One region of the Janthinobacterium sp. FW305-128 genome, then DNA from elsewhere that is predicted to be linked to it. Evidence: predicted binding sites of a transcription regulator. Region 1 holds the regulator's gene; each other region holds the start of a gene.
What was found. The regulator FNR, encoded in region 1, switches genes on or off when oxygen is low (the NO sensors DNR and NnrR bind a similar motif). The targets are predictions, from matches to a motif close to TTGATNNNNATCAA.

Region 1 (5,016 bases):
CACGATGTCGTAGCGCAGCGCTTCCGTGCGCAGCCGTTCCACGGCCTGCAAGCCGTCGCCCACCACGTCGAGGGTGGCGCCCATGTGTTCGAGGATGCCGCGCGCCACGGCCTGGTTCAAATGGTTGTCTTCCACCAGCAGGAAATGCACGCCGGCCAGTTCCGTGCCCAGCGGCTGTTGCAGCATGCGCTGCTCGCCGCCGTCGTGCTTGGTAATCAGCGCCTGGTGCAGGGCGTCGAACAGGCTCGAGCCCGTGATCGGCTTCATCAGCACGACGTCGGCCTCGGCCGCGCTGGAGATTTCCTCCAGGTGGTTGCGGGCGAAGGCGTTGACCATCACCACGATGGGCTGGCGCTGGCCGCTGGCTGCCTGGCGGATGGCCTTGGCCGTGGCCAGGCCGTCCATCACGGGCATGTGCCAGTCGGCCAGCACCACGTCGTACGGCTGCTGCTGCGCCAGGCGCTCGCGGTACAGTTCGATAGCGGCAAAGCCGGAGTCCACTTCGTCGGCCAGCCAGCCCCACGCCTCGATCAGCTTGACGATCAGTTCGCGCGTGGTGCGGTTGTCGTCGGCCACCAGCAGGCGCAGCTGGCCCAGGGTCGGCGTGCGCCGCGTTTCGGCCGGCTGCGCCAGCATCTCGAACGGCACGCTGAACCAGAAGCGGCTGCCCTTGCCTTCGCTGCTGGCGACGGCGATGTCGCCGCCCATCATGTGGATCAGCTGTTTGCTGATGGCCAGGCCCAGGCCCGTGCCGCCGAAGCGCCGCGTGATGCTCTGGTCGCCCTGCGAAAACGCGGCAAACAGCTGCTGTTGCTGCAGTTCCGTCATGCCGATGCCCGTGTCGCGCACTTCGAAGCGCAGCCAGGCACGGCCGTTGTCCTTCTCGGCCAGGCTGACGGCCACCACCACTTCGCCGCTCTCGGTAAACTTGATGGCGTTGCCAGCCAGGTTGACGAGGATTTGCTGCAGGCGCTGGGCGTCGCCCATGAGGCGGCGCGGCACGTCGGGTTCGACGGCAATCGCCAGCTCCAGTTCCTTTTCGCCCGCATTCATCGTCATCGTCGTGGCCAGCGTGTTCATGACTTCGTCGAGGTCGAATTCGACGGGCGACAATTCCATGCGGCGTGCCTCGATCTTCGAATAATCGAGCACGTCGTTGAGGATGCCCAGCAGCGACTGGCCCGCCACGCGCACCATGGTCAGATACTTGCGCTGTTCCGTATCGAGCTTGGTATTGCCCAGCAAATACACCATGCCCAGCACGGCATTGAGGGGCGTGCGGATTTCATGGCTCATGTTCGCCACGAAATCGCTCTTCGCGCGGTTGGCCGCCTCGGCCCGGTCGCGCTCCTGTTCCAGCTCCGCCGCGCGCGATTCGAGCTCCTGCTGCAAGCGGTCGCGCTCGCTCATCAGGCCGTTGAACGCTTCCGTCAGCTCGCCGATCTCGTCGCGCTGCTGCACGGGCACGGGAGTGAAACGGCTGCCGCTGGTGCGCAGCGCCTGCAGGGTGTCGCGCAGGCGCACCAGCGGCGAGAGCAGGCGCACGGTGACCCAGCCCAGCACGGCTGCGGCCAGCAGCGAGGCGAGGATGCTCCACAGCACCAGCCGGTACAGCACGCCGTCGAACGGTTCGAAGGCGTCGTCGAGGGGCAGCGAGGCGGCCAGCAGCCAATTTACGGATTTCAGGCGCTTGAAGCTGTTGACGGCCGTGATGCCGCGGCTGTTGGTGCTGACCATGGTGCCTTCGCCATCGTCCTTCAGCAGCCGGGTGGTCGTCAGGTTGGCGTTCGGCAGGCGCGGCTGCAGCAAACGGCTGGTGTCGGGATGCAGCACATAGCGCGGCACGGCGCCGCGCGTGAGGACGAAGTAATAGCCGCTCTTGCCGATCTTTTCCGAGCGCAACCTCCCCAGCAGGTTATCCTTGTACAGGCGCAGCACGCCGATCACCACGCCGGCCACCTGGCCATCGGCGCCCAGCACGGGCGCGACCATCTGCACGATGGGCATGCCGCTCGATTTGCCCAGCATCGGCTCGGTGATCATGGGCTGGCGCGTGCGCAGCACGGTCTGGAAATACTCGCGCTCGGCGACGTTGATGCCGGCGCGCCCCGCCACTTCCGGCATGTCGGCCACGACGGCGCCGTGCGCGTCGAGCACCAGCACGTCGTCGAACAGCACCAGCATCGAGCGGCGCGAATAGTAGTCGCGCAGTTGGGCGGGCTGGGTGATCAGTTCCGGCGGCTGCTGCCGTGCCGTCAGGGTGACGATCTGCAGCAGCATGCCCAGCTTGTCGTCGAGCTCGGCGGCGGTGCGGCTGATCAGGGACGACTGCTGGCTCAACAGTACCTTGGTGAAATCGTCGCGCATGTGCTGCACCTGGATCATGGTGACCAGCGCGATCATGGCGATCGAGGTCAGGCTGGTGGCCAGCGCGACTTTTGCTTTGATGCCGAGAGGCTTCATGATTTCCTTTTCAGTACCGGGCGGCACAGGCGGCAGATAATGCTGTCAGGAATTTTCCTATCAATACCCCAGCTTGGCAAGCGCCGCCACGCAAATTGCCCTCTCCGCATGGGCTTTTGACGATGTTGCCATATAATTAAAGTCGGAACGTAGTTTATTCAGCGAAATTGCGGTGAAATTGGCACACGGCAACCCTGTATGCAGTAAACTTGTTGTTGCATTTTCTAAAAGGTACCGACATGACTGAAGCGCTACTCACTCCAACCTCGCCCACAGTGACCGTGGAAGCGTTGCGTGCGCGATGCTCGACCTGCAGCATGCATCAATTGTGTCTGCCGATGGGCCTCGACGTGGGCGACATGGACAGACTGGACCAGATCATTGGCCGCCGCCGCAAGATCGTGCGCGGCGCTTCGCTGTTCCGCATCGGCGACTCGTTCCAGAACCTGTATGCGATCCGTCTGGGCCACTTCAAGACCTACCAGATCAATCCGGGCGGCGAAGAGCAGGTGACGGGTTTCCAGATGGCGGGCGAACTGCTGGGCATGGACGCCATCAGCGCCGACCGCCACCACTGTAATGCGGTGGCGCTGGAAGACAGCGAAGTGTGTGAAATCCCGTTTTCCAGCCTGGAACAATTGCTGGGTAATATGCCGACCCTGCTGCGCCATTTCCACCGCATGATGAGCCAGGAAATCACGCGCGAGCAAAGTGTCATGCTGTTGCTGGGCAATATGCAGGCGACGCAGCGTTTTGCCGCCTTTATCGTCAACCTGGCGTCGCGCTATGAAGCGCGCGGCTATTCGGCCAGCAAATTTCAGTTGCGCATGTCGCGCGAGGAAATCGGCAACTACTTGGGCCTGACCATCGAAAGCGTCAGCCGTTTATTGTCGAAATTCAAGAAGGAAGGCTGGCTGCGCGTCTCCAACCGCGAGATCGAGATCTTGCAGCCGGCCAAGCTGAAAGCCATTACAGCCGGCACCGACGTCTGCAAGTAACAGCACCGTCAAAACCTACTGCGCGTCGTGCTTTGCGGCCTGCGATGCTCGCTGTGCTATAGCACAGCTGTGCTTCTCAGCCACAAATCACTGCCGCTCGCTACGGTTTTTTCCCGGCGCTGTACGTTATAACTCTTCATCCGCATGCAGCGCGATGCTGCGTTGCACGGGCCAGGTCCAGATGCCGGACAGGCGCCACTCGCGTTTGTCGTTTTCCACCAGCACTTGCCAGCGGCTGCGCTCGAGCATCGGCAGCGCCACGGAAAAATTGCCGGCCGCATCGGGCTGCACCAGCAGCTTGATATCCTTTTCCGGCAGGGTCGCATGCGCCAGGTGCAGCTGCAAAGGCCCCTGGTACGCCTTGCCGAAGCTGTGCACGGAGCCGCTCAGGCGCGCTGCAGCGACGTCATACGACAGGGTCGTGTCCATGGCCAGGTCGCTGGCGATCGTGTCGCGCTTCAAATCCTGGTTGATCGCCTTGCCCTGCTTGTAATAGTCGCCCACCACCAGCGCGTCGGGCTGCGTAAACGCGATATAGCCCATGAAGCTGCCGACGACCACGGACAGGCCGGGACCGATCATCAGCAGCCATGGCCAGCGATGCTTGTACCACGGGGCAACGGGAGGTTGCAGTTTCAGACTGTCGGACATTGTGTTCTCCTTGGGGGCGGACCCTTTGGGTCCGACTCCAGCTTTTGCTTCCGGGTTGAAAATCAAGTGACCCTAACGCATGATTGATGATACCCCTACGGCGAAATAACGGGGTCGGACCCGGAGGGGCCGACCCCAAATCAACATCACCGCGGCACGATGAACACCGCGCTTTCGCGCACATGCAGCGACGGGTCGTCCAGCGAGTGCAATTCGATCGCAATCTTGTTCGAGCCCTTCTCGCCGACGCCGTGCGGCACGCGCAGGCGGATCGGCCAGCCCAGCGTTTCCGTCGGCTGCAAGGTCACTTCGTCGCGCGTCAGCAAGGTCAGACCCGGCAAGCCGGAAGCGCTGATTTTGAAATGCTGGCTTTGCTCCGAGGTGTTCATGATCTGCAGACGATAGACGTTTTCGATCATGCCGTCTTCCACCTCGCGTCCCATCGAACCGCGGTCGCGGATCACGTCCATTTTCAGGGGCGTGCGCAGGGCCAGCGACGTACACACGGCGATGATGATCAGGGCCAGGATGGACGTGTAGATCAGCACGCGCGGGCGCATGGCGCGCTGGCGGATCTGCTTCGAATTGAAGTTGTTTTCCATCGCATGGTCGGTGCTGTAGCGTATCAGGCCACGCGGCCGCTCGACCTTGTCCATCACCGTATTGCAGGCATCGACGCAGGCGGCGCAGCCGATGCATTCATACTGCAGACCGTTGCGGATATCGATACCGGTCGGACACACCTGCACGCACAGGGTGCAATCGATGCAGTCGCCCAGCTTGTCGTTGTTGCCGGCCTTCTTGCTCATGGCGCCGCGTGGTTCGCCGCGCTTGGCATCGTAGGTGATGATCAGGGTGTCCTGGTCGAACATGGCGCTCTGGAAGCGCGCGTAGGGGCACATGT
Region 2 (5,016 bases), on a different contig from region 1:
GTTGACGCAATCCTTGATCATCATGGCCACCGAGGTCGGCATGGCGGCGATGGTCTTGGCGGCAGCCAGCGTTTCTTCCAGCAACTTATCGGCCGGCACGACGCGCGACACCAGGCCGATGCGTTCCGCCTCGGCGGCATCGATGGTGCGTGCCGTCAGCAGCAGATCCATGGCCTTGGCCTTGCCGATGGCGCGCGGCAGGCGCTGCGTACCGCCCGCGCCCGGCGTGACGCCAACCTTGATTTCGGGCTGGCCGAATTTGGCGCTGTCGGCAGCGATCAGGAAATCGCACATCATGGCCAGTTCGCAGCCGCCACCGAGCGCATAGCCGGCCACCGCGCCCACCACCGGTTTGCGCACGCGCAAGATATGCTCCCAGTTGCGGCTGATGTAACCCTGAGTAAAGGTATCGGGATACGTGTAATCGGCCATGGCGGCGATATCGGCGCCGGCGGCAAACGCTTTTTCGCTGCCCGTGAGCACGATACAGCCGATATTCTCGTCGCCGTCGAATTTCAGCAAGGCGTGGCCCAGCTCATTCATCATATTGTCGTTCAAGGCGTTCAAGGCCTTGGGGCGGTTCAGGCGGATGATCGCCACTTTGTCCTGGATGTCGATGATCAAGTCTTCGTATTGCATAGTGTCTCCTCTCGATGAACGGTGCAACGATTGTAGCGGCTAACGGCAGCGGCGCGGCAGGTGCGCTGCTATTATTGTGAGCCTGATCACCTTTATCGAGCAGCGTATTTTCTCCTCCTTCTTCCAGTACTGCACCCGCTATCTGCGCGGCGACGGCAGCGCCGCCAGCGTCAATTTCCGCCGCCTGTGGTTCAGCAACGGCCTCAATTGCTTCGGCGCCCAGATCACCTCGCTGGCCCTGCCCCTTTGCGCGGTACTGCTGCTGCATGCGACGCCGGAACAGATGGGCGTACTGGTCGCGCTGCAGGCGCTGCCGTTCGCCCTGTTCGGCTTGCCCGTCGGCGTGCTGCTGGACAGGCGCAGCAAGCACCCGATCATGCTGTTCAGCGAAAGCATGTCCGGCCTGGCCCTGGCCAGCGTGGCCGTCGCTTACTGGTGCGGCGTGCTGTCGATGCCATGGTTATATATAGTGGGGTTCATCATCGGCACGGGCTTCGTCGTCGGCGGCGGCGCCGAACAGGTGTTTCTGACTTTCCTCGTGGGCCGCGATGGCTTGATCAATGCGCAATCGAAATTTGCCGCCACGGAATCGGCTTCGCGCCTGATCGGCCCCGGCCTGGCCGGCGTGCTGGTGCAAATGCTGTCGGCGCCCGTCGCCATCCTGTGCACGGCCTGCGGATACTTGATTTCCGTTTTCAATTTGCGCGCCATGAGCGTGCGCGACCCACGGCCGGCCCCCTCCGACAAGCACGCCTTGCGCGACATCGCCGACGGCTTGCTGTTCGTCTGGCGCGAACCGCTGCTGCGCGCGCTGGCCTGGGGCGCCGGCATCTGGCACTTCCTGTTTTACGCCAGCATGGCCTTGACGGTGCTGTTCGCCACACGCGACCTGGGCATGAGCCCGGGCGTGCTGGGCATGACGCAGATGCTCGGCGGCGCCGGCGTCCTGCTCAGCGCCTTCATCGTCAAGCCCTTGACGATGCGCTATGGCGCCGGCCGCACCATCCTGATCGGCCTGGCATCGACTTCGCTCTGTTTTGCCCTGACGCCAACGATTCCCGCCGCGCTGTTCGGCAGCGCGGCCGCCAGCGCCGTGGCCTATGCCATATTGATGTTCTTTTTCGATTGCGGCGTGATGCTGTTCTTTATTCCCTACCTGGGCTTGCGCCAGAAAGTCACGCCCGATCCCATGCTGGGCCGCATGACATCGACCATGCGCTTCCTGACGGTGGCGACGGCGCCGCTGGGCGCGCTGGCCGCCGGCTGGGTAGCGGAACATTTTGGCGTGCGCAATGGCCTGGCCTGCATCGCGGCAGGCAGCATTGCGTTGACGGTCGCCATGGTGTGGGGCACGCCGCTGCGTAGCGTGCGCACCTGAAGCGAGGAACGGGCATACACTGCAGAAAGATTGCCTTGGCGACACTATTCATGCCAAAGCCTGTGAGGTTTGATTTACATCAAGGTTTTAATTGATATAAATCCATAAGCTGTCTTACATCACTTGAGGAGCACGCCATGTTTAACACCATCTTATTTCCCACCGACGGCTCGCCGTTGTCCGACAAAGCCGCCGAGACGGCCCTCGCCTTTGCCCAATTGAACAAGGCCAAGCTGGTCGCCATCAGCGTGGTGCAGCCTTTCCCGTTCTCGCCGATGGCCGACGGAGGCATCGTGCTCGACGCCAGCCTGTATGAACAGCAGATGCAGGAAGCTTCGCAACGCGCCATCGACAAGATCGGCGAAGCGGCGCGCGCCGCCGGCGTGCCTTTCGAAGGCGTGGTGGTAGTGTCACCGAGCCCGCACGACGAAATCGTCAATGCGGCGCAAACCTACCATTGCGACATCATCCTGATGGCCTCGCATGGCCGCAAGGGCTTGAACAAGCTGTTCGTGGGCAGCGAAACGCAAAAAGTGCTCGCGCATACGCATTTGCCGGTCATGGTTCTGCGTTAAGCCAGACCATCGCTACCCCGGCGTCGCGCGCAGCAACTCAGCGCGCCGGCGCCTGCTTCGGCAACAACACCCACACGGCGCCGCTCTGCTTCATGCGGCCCGCATTCTCGGCTGCTTCCGCGCCAAAGCCAAAGAAATAATCGACCCGGATCGGCCCGCGAATGGCGCCGCCCGTATCCTGCGCCATCACCAGGCGCTGCATGGGAATCTCGCTATTGGCTTGCGTGGTGGACAAAAACACGGGCGCGCCCAGCGGCAGGAAGCGCGAATCGACGGCCACCGAGCGCTGCGGCGTCAACGGCACGCCCAGCGCACCCTTCGGCCCCACTTTCGGATCGGGCAAACGCTCTTCCTTGAAGAAGACATAGCTGGGGTTAGCGTTGAACAATTCATCCTTGCGCGTCGGGTGGCCGGCAATCCACGCCTTGATCCCCTGCGCCGATGCCTGGCTCAGGGTCAGCTCGCCCTTGTCGACCAGGTAGCGGCCAATCGACTTGTAGGGGTGGCCGTTTTGATCCGCATATGCCACGCGCACGGTTTCCTGCGTATCGGTCAGCTGCACGCGCCCGGAACCCTGCACTTGCAGGAAGAACGCCTCGACTTCGTCATCCACCCACAGCAATTCCTTGCCCGTGACGGACGTGGCGCGCTCGATGTCGGCACGGGTCGCGTACGGGATCACCTTCTTGCCGACCAGCTTGCCCCGCAGGCGCATGTTCTTCAGTTCCGGATACACGCCGGCCAAGTCCACCGAGACCAGGTCGTCAGGCACCTTGTACAGCGGCGTCTGGTATGGACCGCCGCGCTTGCGCGCGCCGTGCAGCAGCGGCTCGTAGTAGCCGGTGACGAGGCCCGTGCTGGCACCATCGGCCGTAATGACTTGATTGGGCACAAAGAAGGTCTCGAAGAACAGACGGATGGCCTTGTCGCTGTCGGCATTCACCTGGCGCGCGATCGTGCACGATTCCTTCCAGTCCGGACGCTTGACCAGCACGCCGCACGAAGCCATGAAGGCTGGCCAGGCGGCGCGCATGTCGTCGCGGGCCCAGCCAGGCAAGGCGGCGAACTTGGCGGGCACAAAGGTGGGCGCTGCCACATCCGCGGCATCCTTGGCGTCGGCCGGCTTGGCGGGCACGGGCCTGACGACGGTCGGCGCGATGGGCGGCGCCTTGCCGCCGGCGGCGGCCGGTGGCGCCGATGGCGTGGTACAGGCGGACAGCGCGAGCGCGACGGCGCCGATGGAAACGGGTAGACTACCGCGTGTCAACAGACGGCGGGTAAATACTAAGCTGCGGGTAAATAACATAGGGGTGCGTATGTGGATCTTGATGATAGAGGCGCTGGTGGCGTTCTTCTTGCTGGCATTTATAGTCTGGTGGACCATGTATTCGGGTAAAAAACCCGCGCCACCGGCACGCCAGCAACTCAGCGAAGAACAGGACAGCACCGAAAAACTGAAATAAGGGGCCAAGCCCCCCGGCGTTGCGTCAATGCAGGGTGCGCGGCACCGACAGCACGAACTCGGGAATCAAAGCTTCGAACTGATGGCCGTCTTCTGCCACGCAAAAGTATTCGCCGCGCATCGAGCCTTGCGGCGTGCCCAGCATGGTGCCGCTCGTGTATTCGAACTGCTCGCCCGGCTGCAGCAGCGGCTGGTGGCCGACGGCGCCCAGACCGCGCACCTCTTCCACCTTGTTGTTCGCATCCGTAATAAGCCAGTGGCGCGAAATCAGTTGCGCGCCAGCCGTGCCCGTATTGACGACGCGGATCGTGTAACTGAACACGTGCCGCCCCTGGTCCGGTGCCGATTGTTCGGGCAGATATTGCGTCTTGACCGTTACCGTAAATTCATAAGTCGCCATCGTCATTCCTATTCAGACATTGCCAGTCGTATTGTGTGTCGCGCGCGACGCATTGACCATCGCGCGATGCGTATTCTGTGTTTCACGGTCCTTCAATGAAGCATGGTACCGGCGTCAAGCGTAAAATAGCGCATCTTCGCATTTTCTACTCTCAGCCTTTAGCCACCATGACAACATTCCGTATCGCTCCCAGCATCCTGTCCGCCGACTTTGCCCGCCTCGGCGAGGAAGTGCGCAACGTCGTTACCGCCGGCGCCGACATCATCCACTTCGACGTGATGGATAACCATTATGTGCCGAACCTGACCATCGGCCCGCTGGTGTGCGAAGCGATCCGCCCGCACGTGCAAGTGCCCATCGACGTCCACCTGATGGTCAAGCCTGTCGATCGCATTATCCCGGATTTCGCCAAGGCTGGCGCGAACATCATCACCTTTCACCCGGAAGCGTCGGATCACGTCGACCGTTCCTTGCAGCTGATCCGCGACAATGGCTGCAAATCGGGCCTGGTCTTCAACCCGGGCACGCCGCTGCACTACCTGGAACACGTGATGGACAAGAT
Region 3 (5,016 bases), on a different contig from region 1:
CCTGGCGCTCGTCGGCCTGTCCGACAAGCTGCACAGCTATCCGGCGCAATTGTCCGGCGGGCAGAAACAGCGCGTGGCGATCGCCCGCGCCCTGGCCAGCCACCCCGACGTGCTGCTGTGCGACGAGCCGACGTCCGCGCTGGACGCGGAAACGACGCGCGCCCTGCTCGACACCCTGCGCGACATCAATGCGCGCCTCGGCGTGACCATCGTCATCGTCAGCCATGAGCTGTCGGTGCTGGGCGCCATCTGCAACCGCGTGGCCGTCGTGGAAAACGGCGCCATCGCCGAACAATTCGACTTGAGCGACACGGCCACTCCGCGCAAGACGGCGCTGGGACGCGAGCTGGCGTATTACGGCACCGAGGCGTTTGAAGCCACCGCATGGAAGGATGCAACACATGTTTGAAGAATCGATCAATAACGTCGTCAAGCTGCTGCCGGAAATCTGGGTGGCGCTGGGCCAGACCATGACCATGCTGGGCATCGGCTTGACCGCCGCCATCCTGATCGGCGGCCCGCTGGGCATTTTGCTGTTCCTCGTCTCGGAAGGCCAGTCGCTGGAAAACCGTCCGCTGTCGACGATCCTCGGCTGGCTGGTGAATACCGTGCGCAGCTTCCCCTTCATCATTTTGCTCGTCGCCCTGACGCCGTTTACGCGCATCATCGCGGGCACCTCGATCGGCCCGCTGGCGGCCAGCGTGCCGCTGTCGTTCGCCGCCATTCCCTACCTGGCGCGCCTGGTGGAACAGAACCTGCGCGAAGTGCCGCGCGGCGTGATCGAAGCGGCGCACGCCATGGGCGCGTCGGAAATGCAGATCATCTTCCGCGTGCTGCTGGTCGAAGCGCGCTCCGGCCTCGTGCTGGCGCTGACCGTGCTGTCGATCAGCTTCCTGTCGTATTCGGCCGTGGCCGGCGTGGTGGGCGGCGGCGGTATCGGCGACCTGGCCATCCGTTACGGCTACTACCGCTTCGAGACGGACATCATGGTCGCCACCGTGGCCATCCTGATCGTGCTGGTGCAAACCATCCAGTTCGCCGGCACGCGCATCGCCAAGCGCCTCGACAAACGTTAATTCAAATTCAGAAACAAGGACCTGCATGAACCACCTTCGCCGTAATTTGCTCCTGGCCGCCGCCAGCCTGGCCTTCGCCACCGCCGCCCATGCCAAGGACCCGAAAGAACTCGTCATCGGCACCAGCTCCGGCCCGTATTCCGACCAGCTGAAGCTGGGCATCAAGCCTATCCTGGAAAAACAGGGTTACAAGGTCAAGATCGTGGAATTCAACGACTACGTGCAGCCGAACTACGCGCTGGCCGAAGGGTCGCTGGACGCCAACGTGTTCCAGCACATCGTCTACCTGACCAAGTTCGCCACCGATAACAAGCTGCCATTGAGCGCCCTGATCACCGTGCCGACCATGCCGATCGGCCTGTACGGCGGCAAGCAGAAAACCCTGGCCGAAGTCAAGAACGGCGCCACCATCACCATGCCGAACGATCCTACCAACCAGGCGCGCGCGCTGGTGATGCTGGCCAAGATGGGCTGGATCAAGCTCAAACCGAACGTCGATCCGCTGCGCGCGTCCGAACGCGACGTGCTGGAGAACCCGAAGAAGCTGAAACTGGTGCCGCTGGAAGCGGCGCAGCTGCCACGTTCGCTGGCAGACGCCGACTACGCCTTTGTGAACGGTAACTTCGCCCTGGCCGCCGGCATGAAGCTGACCTCGGCCCTGAGCGTGGAAAAGATCTCGGACAGCTATATCAACCTGGTCGCCATCCGCACGGCCGACAAGGGTAAACCATGGGTCAAGGACCTGGAAGCGGCCTACCGCTCGCGCGCCTTCCTCGACGCGACGAACAAATACCTGGCCGGTTACGAAAAGACGGACTACCAGCTGGCGCTGGAAAAGACGCTGAAAAAATAAACGGCGTGCACCAAACGTAAAAAGGACGGCCAAGGCCGTCCTTTTTTATTGTCCGCGCCTTGCGGGCGCCATCACTATTTAGAAGCGGTAGCCCACGCCTACGCCGATCAGGATAGGATCGACTTTGACTTCGCTGATCTTGGCGCCGCCGGCCAGTACGTCGCTGCGGATCTGTACTTTCTTGATGTCGAAGTTCAGCGACCAGTTTTTGTCCAGTTTGTAATCGACACCGGCTTGCAGCGAGTAACCCCAGCTGTCATGCTCCAGGCGGCCTGCGCCGTTCAGCAATTTCACGTCCGAGATATTCGTGTAGTTCACGCCGGCACCCACGTATGGGCTGAACTGTTTTTCAGGCATGAAGTGGTATTGCAGCGACAGGGTCGGCGGCAAATGCTTGAAAGTACCGATCTTCGTGCCGGACAAGGTAACGTCATGCTTTTGCGGATACGTCAGGATCAGCTCGGCAGCGATGTTAGGCGTGAAGAAATACGAAATATCGATTTCAGGAATCGTCTTGCTGCTGACGTGAATAAGGTCGGATGCGCCGACGCCACCAACAGGAGCAGATTTGTTGGCCGGATCGATGTGCACGGCGCGGGCACGGACCAGCCATGGGCTTTCCTGTGCCATTGCGTTGCCGGCGAAGGCGCCGATGGCGGCCAGGACGATTGCTGCTGCAGTTGCGGACTTTTTCATTCTAGTTCCCTCTTTTTGTCGTTAAGTAACGCTGCGAAGTCTAAGAGTGCAGTGCAACAAAAACTTTGATCCACATCAAATAGTGCTAGATGGCATCACTAGACGGATTTTTTCCTTTGCCCAAGTCAAGAAAATGCGGCAATGCAGCGTGACCGGATGCAAGGTCCCCTATTTCAGCGGCCAGCCAGCCGCGCAATGCTGAGACAAGTTGCGCGCCGCGCAATGGTTACTTGCGCCGATGTCACTGGATTGCCGCCGGCCCCTGCAGCATACTATTTCCAGTGCACACATGAGAATGGTAATGATTATCATTTGCGATATAATGGCTTACCTCGCTCAGCGACTACAAAAAGGAATGGGAGACATGGATATATTGAGGGAACTGCGTGAATCGGGCTTGAAAGTGACCATCCCCCGCTTGCGGATTCTGCAGCTGTTCCAGGAAGGCACGATCAAGCACCTAAGTGCGGACGATGTCTACAAACTCTTGCTGGCTGAAAAGATCGACGTGGGCCTGGCCACCATCTACCGCGTGCTGATGCAGTTTGCCGAGGCCGGCATTCTGTTTCGCCGGCACTTCGAATCGGGCCACGCCGTGTTCGAACTCAATGAAGGCCAGCACCACGACCACCTGGTCTGCACGGGTTGCGGCAAGGTCGATGAATTCGTCGACGAAGGCATCGAACTGCGCCAGAACGAGATCGCCGCCGAACGGGGCTTCGTGCTGCACGAGCACGCGCTGTCGCTGTACGGCACCTGCGCCGAGTGCACGGCGAAGAAAGTCCCGCCGCGCAAAGCCTCCTGAGGCAGCGCGGAAGGTAGCGCCTGGCAAGCCACCTGCGCTACACTGCGTGCGCCACAGCTCAACAAGGGACAAGCATGTACATCGGAGAAATCGCCCGCCTGGCGGGCACCTCGCCCAAGGCCTTGCGCCACTATGAAGCGCTGGGCTTGCTGGGCGACGTGCGCCGTTCCGGCGCCTATCGCGTCTACACGCAGCAAGACCTGGCGCAGGTCAAACTGATACGCCAGGCGCAGGTCCTGGGCTTCCGCCTGGCCGAACTGCTGCCCGTCCTGGCCGGCGACGATACGGACTGGGCCGCCCTGTCGCGGCACATCGACGCCAAGCGCGCGCAGGTGCGGCAGGATATCGCCCGCCTGCGCCAGCTCGACGTGCAGCTGGCCGACATCGACACGGAAATCCGTGACTGCCTGGCGCGCCAGCAACTGCAGGCAGCCTGACACTGCGCGCTTGACTCTGCCCCCAGGGGCAGGCTTTAGCATGCAAGCTCTTCTTTAACGGAAAGCCTGCAGCATGAGCAAAATTACACCGAAGCGCATTTTAATTCTCCTCGGCCACCCGTCCAGCGACAGTTTCTGCGCCGCCCTGGCCGAGGCCTACGCCGCCACGGCCCGCAGCGCAGGCCATACCGTGCGCGAACTGCGCCTGGGCCAGCTGGACTTCGACCAGAACCTGCATGAAGGCTACCGCCAGGTGCAGCCGCTGGAGCCAGACTTGCTGGCCGCGCAGGAAGCCATCAGCTGGGCCGAACACCTGGTGTTCGCCTACCCGATCTGGTGGGGCGGCGCGCCGGCCCTGCTGAAAGGTTTTGTCGACCGTATCTTCCTGCCCGGCTTTGCCTTCAAATACCGCCCGGGCAAGGCCTTTCCCGCCCAGCTGCTGAAGGGCCGCACGGCGCAGCTGCTGGTGGCGATGGACACGCCGCCCTGGTATTTCCGCTGGGTCTACCACATGCCCGGCATTCACCAGCTGCGCAAGACGACCCTGGAATTTTGCGGCGTCAAGCCGGTCAAGGTGGCCTGCTTCGGCCCCATGATCGATTCCACCGGCACGCAGCGCGCGCGCTGGCTGGAGCAGGCACAGGCGCTGGCCAGGCGTCTGTAAGCCCGGCAACGGATTGCCATGCAGCCATCTTGCATACGGTTTTGACAAGCCGGTAATCAAGCCGTCATATTCAGCGGCTACCATGATGATATTGCCTGTTTGTCAGTCGCCTTGCTCTCGCGACAACAAAGGTCCGATCGTCATGTAAAGGTAGCCGCTGTGGAGTTCAACGCTTCTCGATTGCATCTTCCCCGTTATCGCACGTCCGTGGCGCTTGATCTGTGCGTTCCCACGGAATCCGTGCAGGCCGACGCCAGCAACTTCGCCGTGCTGGAATTGTTCACGGAACGGCGTGACATGATGAGCCTGCCCGTCACGGAGCAGCAGAAGCCGATCGGCTTAATCAGCCGCAATATCTTCATGTCGCAGATGTCCAAGCCCTTTTATCACGAGGTGTACGGCAAGAAGAGTTGCATCGCCTTCATGGACAAGGAACCGCTGATCGTCGATGGCGCCATGAGCATCGAAGACCTCACCTTCCGCGC

Region 2: a site for FNR is predicted at 2,087-2,100, ahead of IGS60_RS27335 (universal stress protein). Genes of this name have one in related genera too.
Region 3: a site for FNR is predicted at 2,691-2,704, ahead of IGS60_RS15385 (OmpW family protein). Genes of this name have one in related genera too.

What each region holds. Positions count from the first base shown of each region.
Region 1 covers NZ_JACYMK010000004.1:368,270-373,285, forward strand. Annotated here, with positions in the region: gene IGS60_RS11565 (response regulator) at 1-2,463, opposite strand, end outside; gene fnr (fumarate/nitrate reduction transcriptional regulator Fnr) at 2,703-3,461, shown strand; gene IGS60_RS11575 (FixH family protein) at 3,588-4,112, opposite strand; gene ccoG (cytochrome c oxidase accessory protein CcoG) at 4,259-5,016, opposite strand, start outside.
Region 2 covers NZ_JACYMK010000018.1:285-5,300, forward strand. Annotated here, with positions in the region: gene IGS60_RS27325 (enoyl-CoA hydratase) at 1-639, opposite strand, end outside; gene IGS60_RS27330 (MFS transporter) at 716-2,017, shown strand; gene IGS60_RS27335 (universal stress protein) at 2,155-2,592, shown strand; gene IGS60_RS27340 (murein transglycosylase A) at 2,630-3,625, opposite strand; gene IGS60_RS27345 (hypothetical protein) at 3,909-4,055, shown strand; gene apaG (Co2+/Mg2+ efflux protein ApaG) at 4,080-4,454, opposite strand; gene rpe (ribulose-phosphate 3-epimerase) at 4,622-5,016, shown strand, end outside.
Region 3 covers NZ_JACYMK010000006.1:361,490-366,505, reverse strand. Annotated here, with positions in the region: gene IGS60_RS15400 (methionine ABC transporter ATP-binding protein) at 1-409, shown strand, start outside; gene IGS60_RS15395 (methionine ABC transporter permease) at 402-1,076, shown strand; gene IGS60_RS15390 (MetQ/NlpA family ABC transporter substrate-binding protein) at 1,102-1,929, shown strand; gene IGS60_RS15385 (OmpW family protein) at 2,008-2,625, opposite strand; gene fur (ferric iron uptake transcriptional regulator) at 2,990-3,430, shown strand; gene IGS60_RS15375 (MerR family transcriptional regulator) at 3,505-3,867, shown strand; gene IGS60_RS15370 (NAD(P)H-dependent oxidoreductase) at 3,941-4,531, shown strand; gene IGS60_RS15365 (SpoIIE family protein phosphatase) at 4,712-5,016, shown strand, end outside.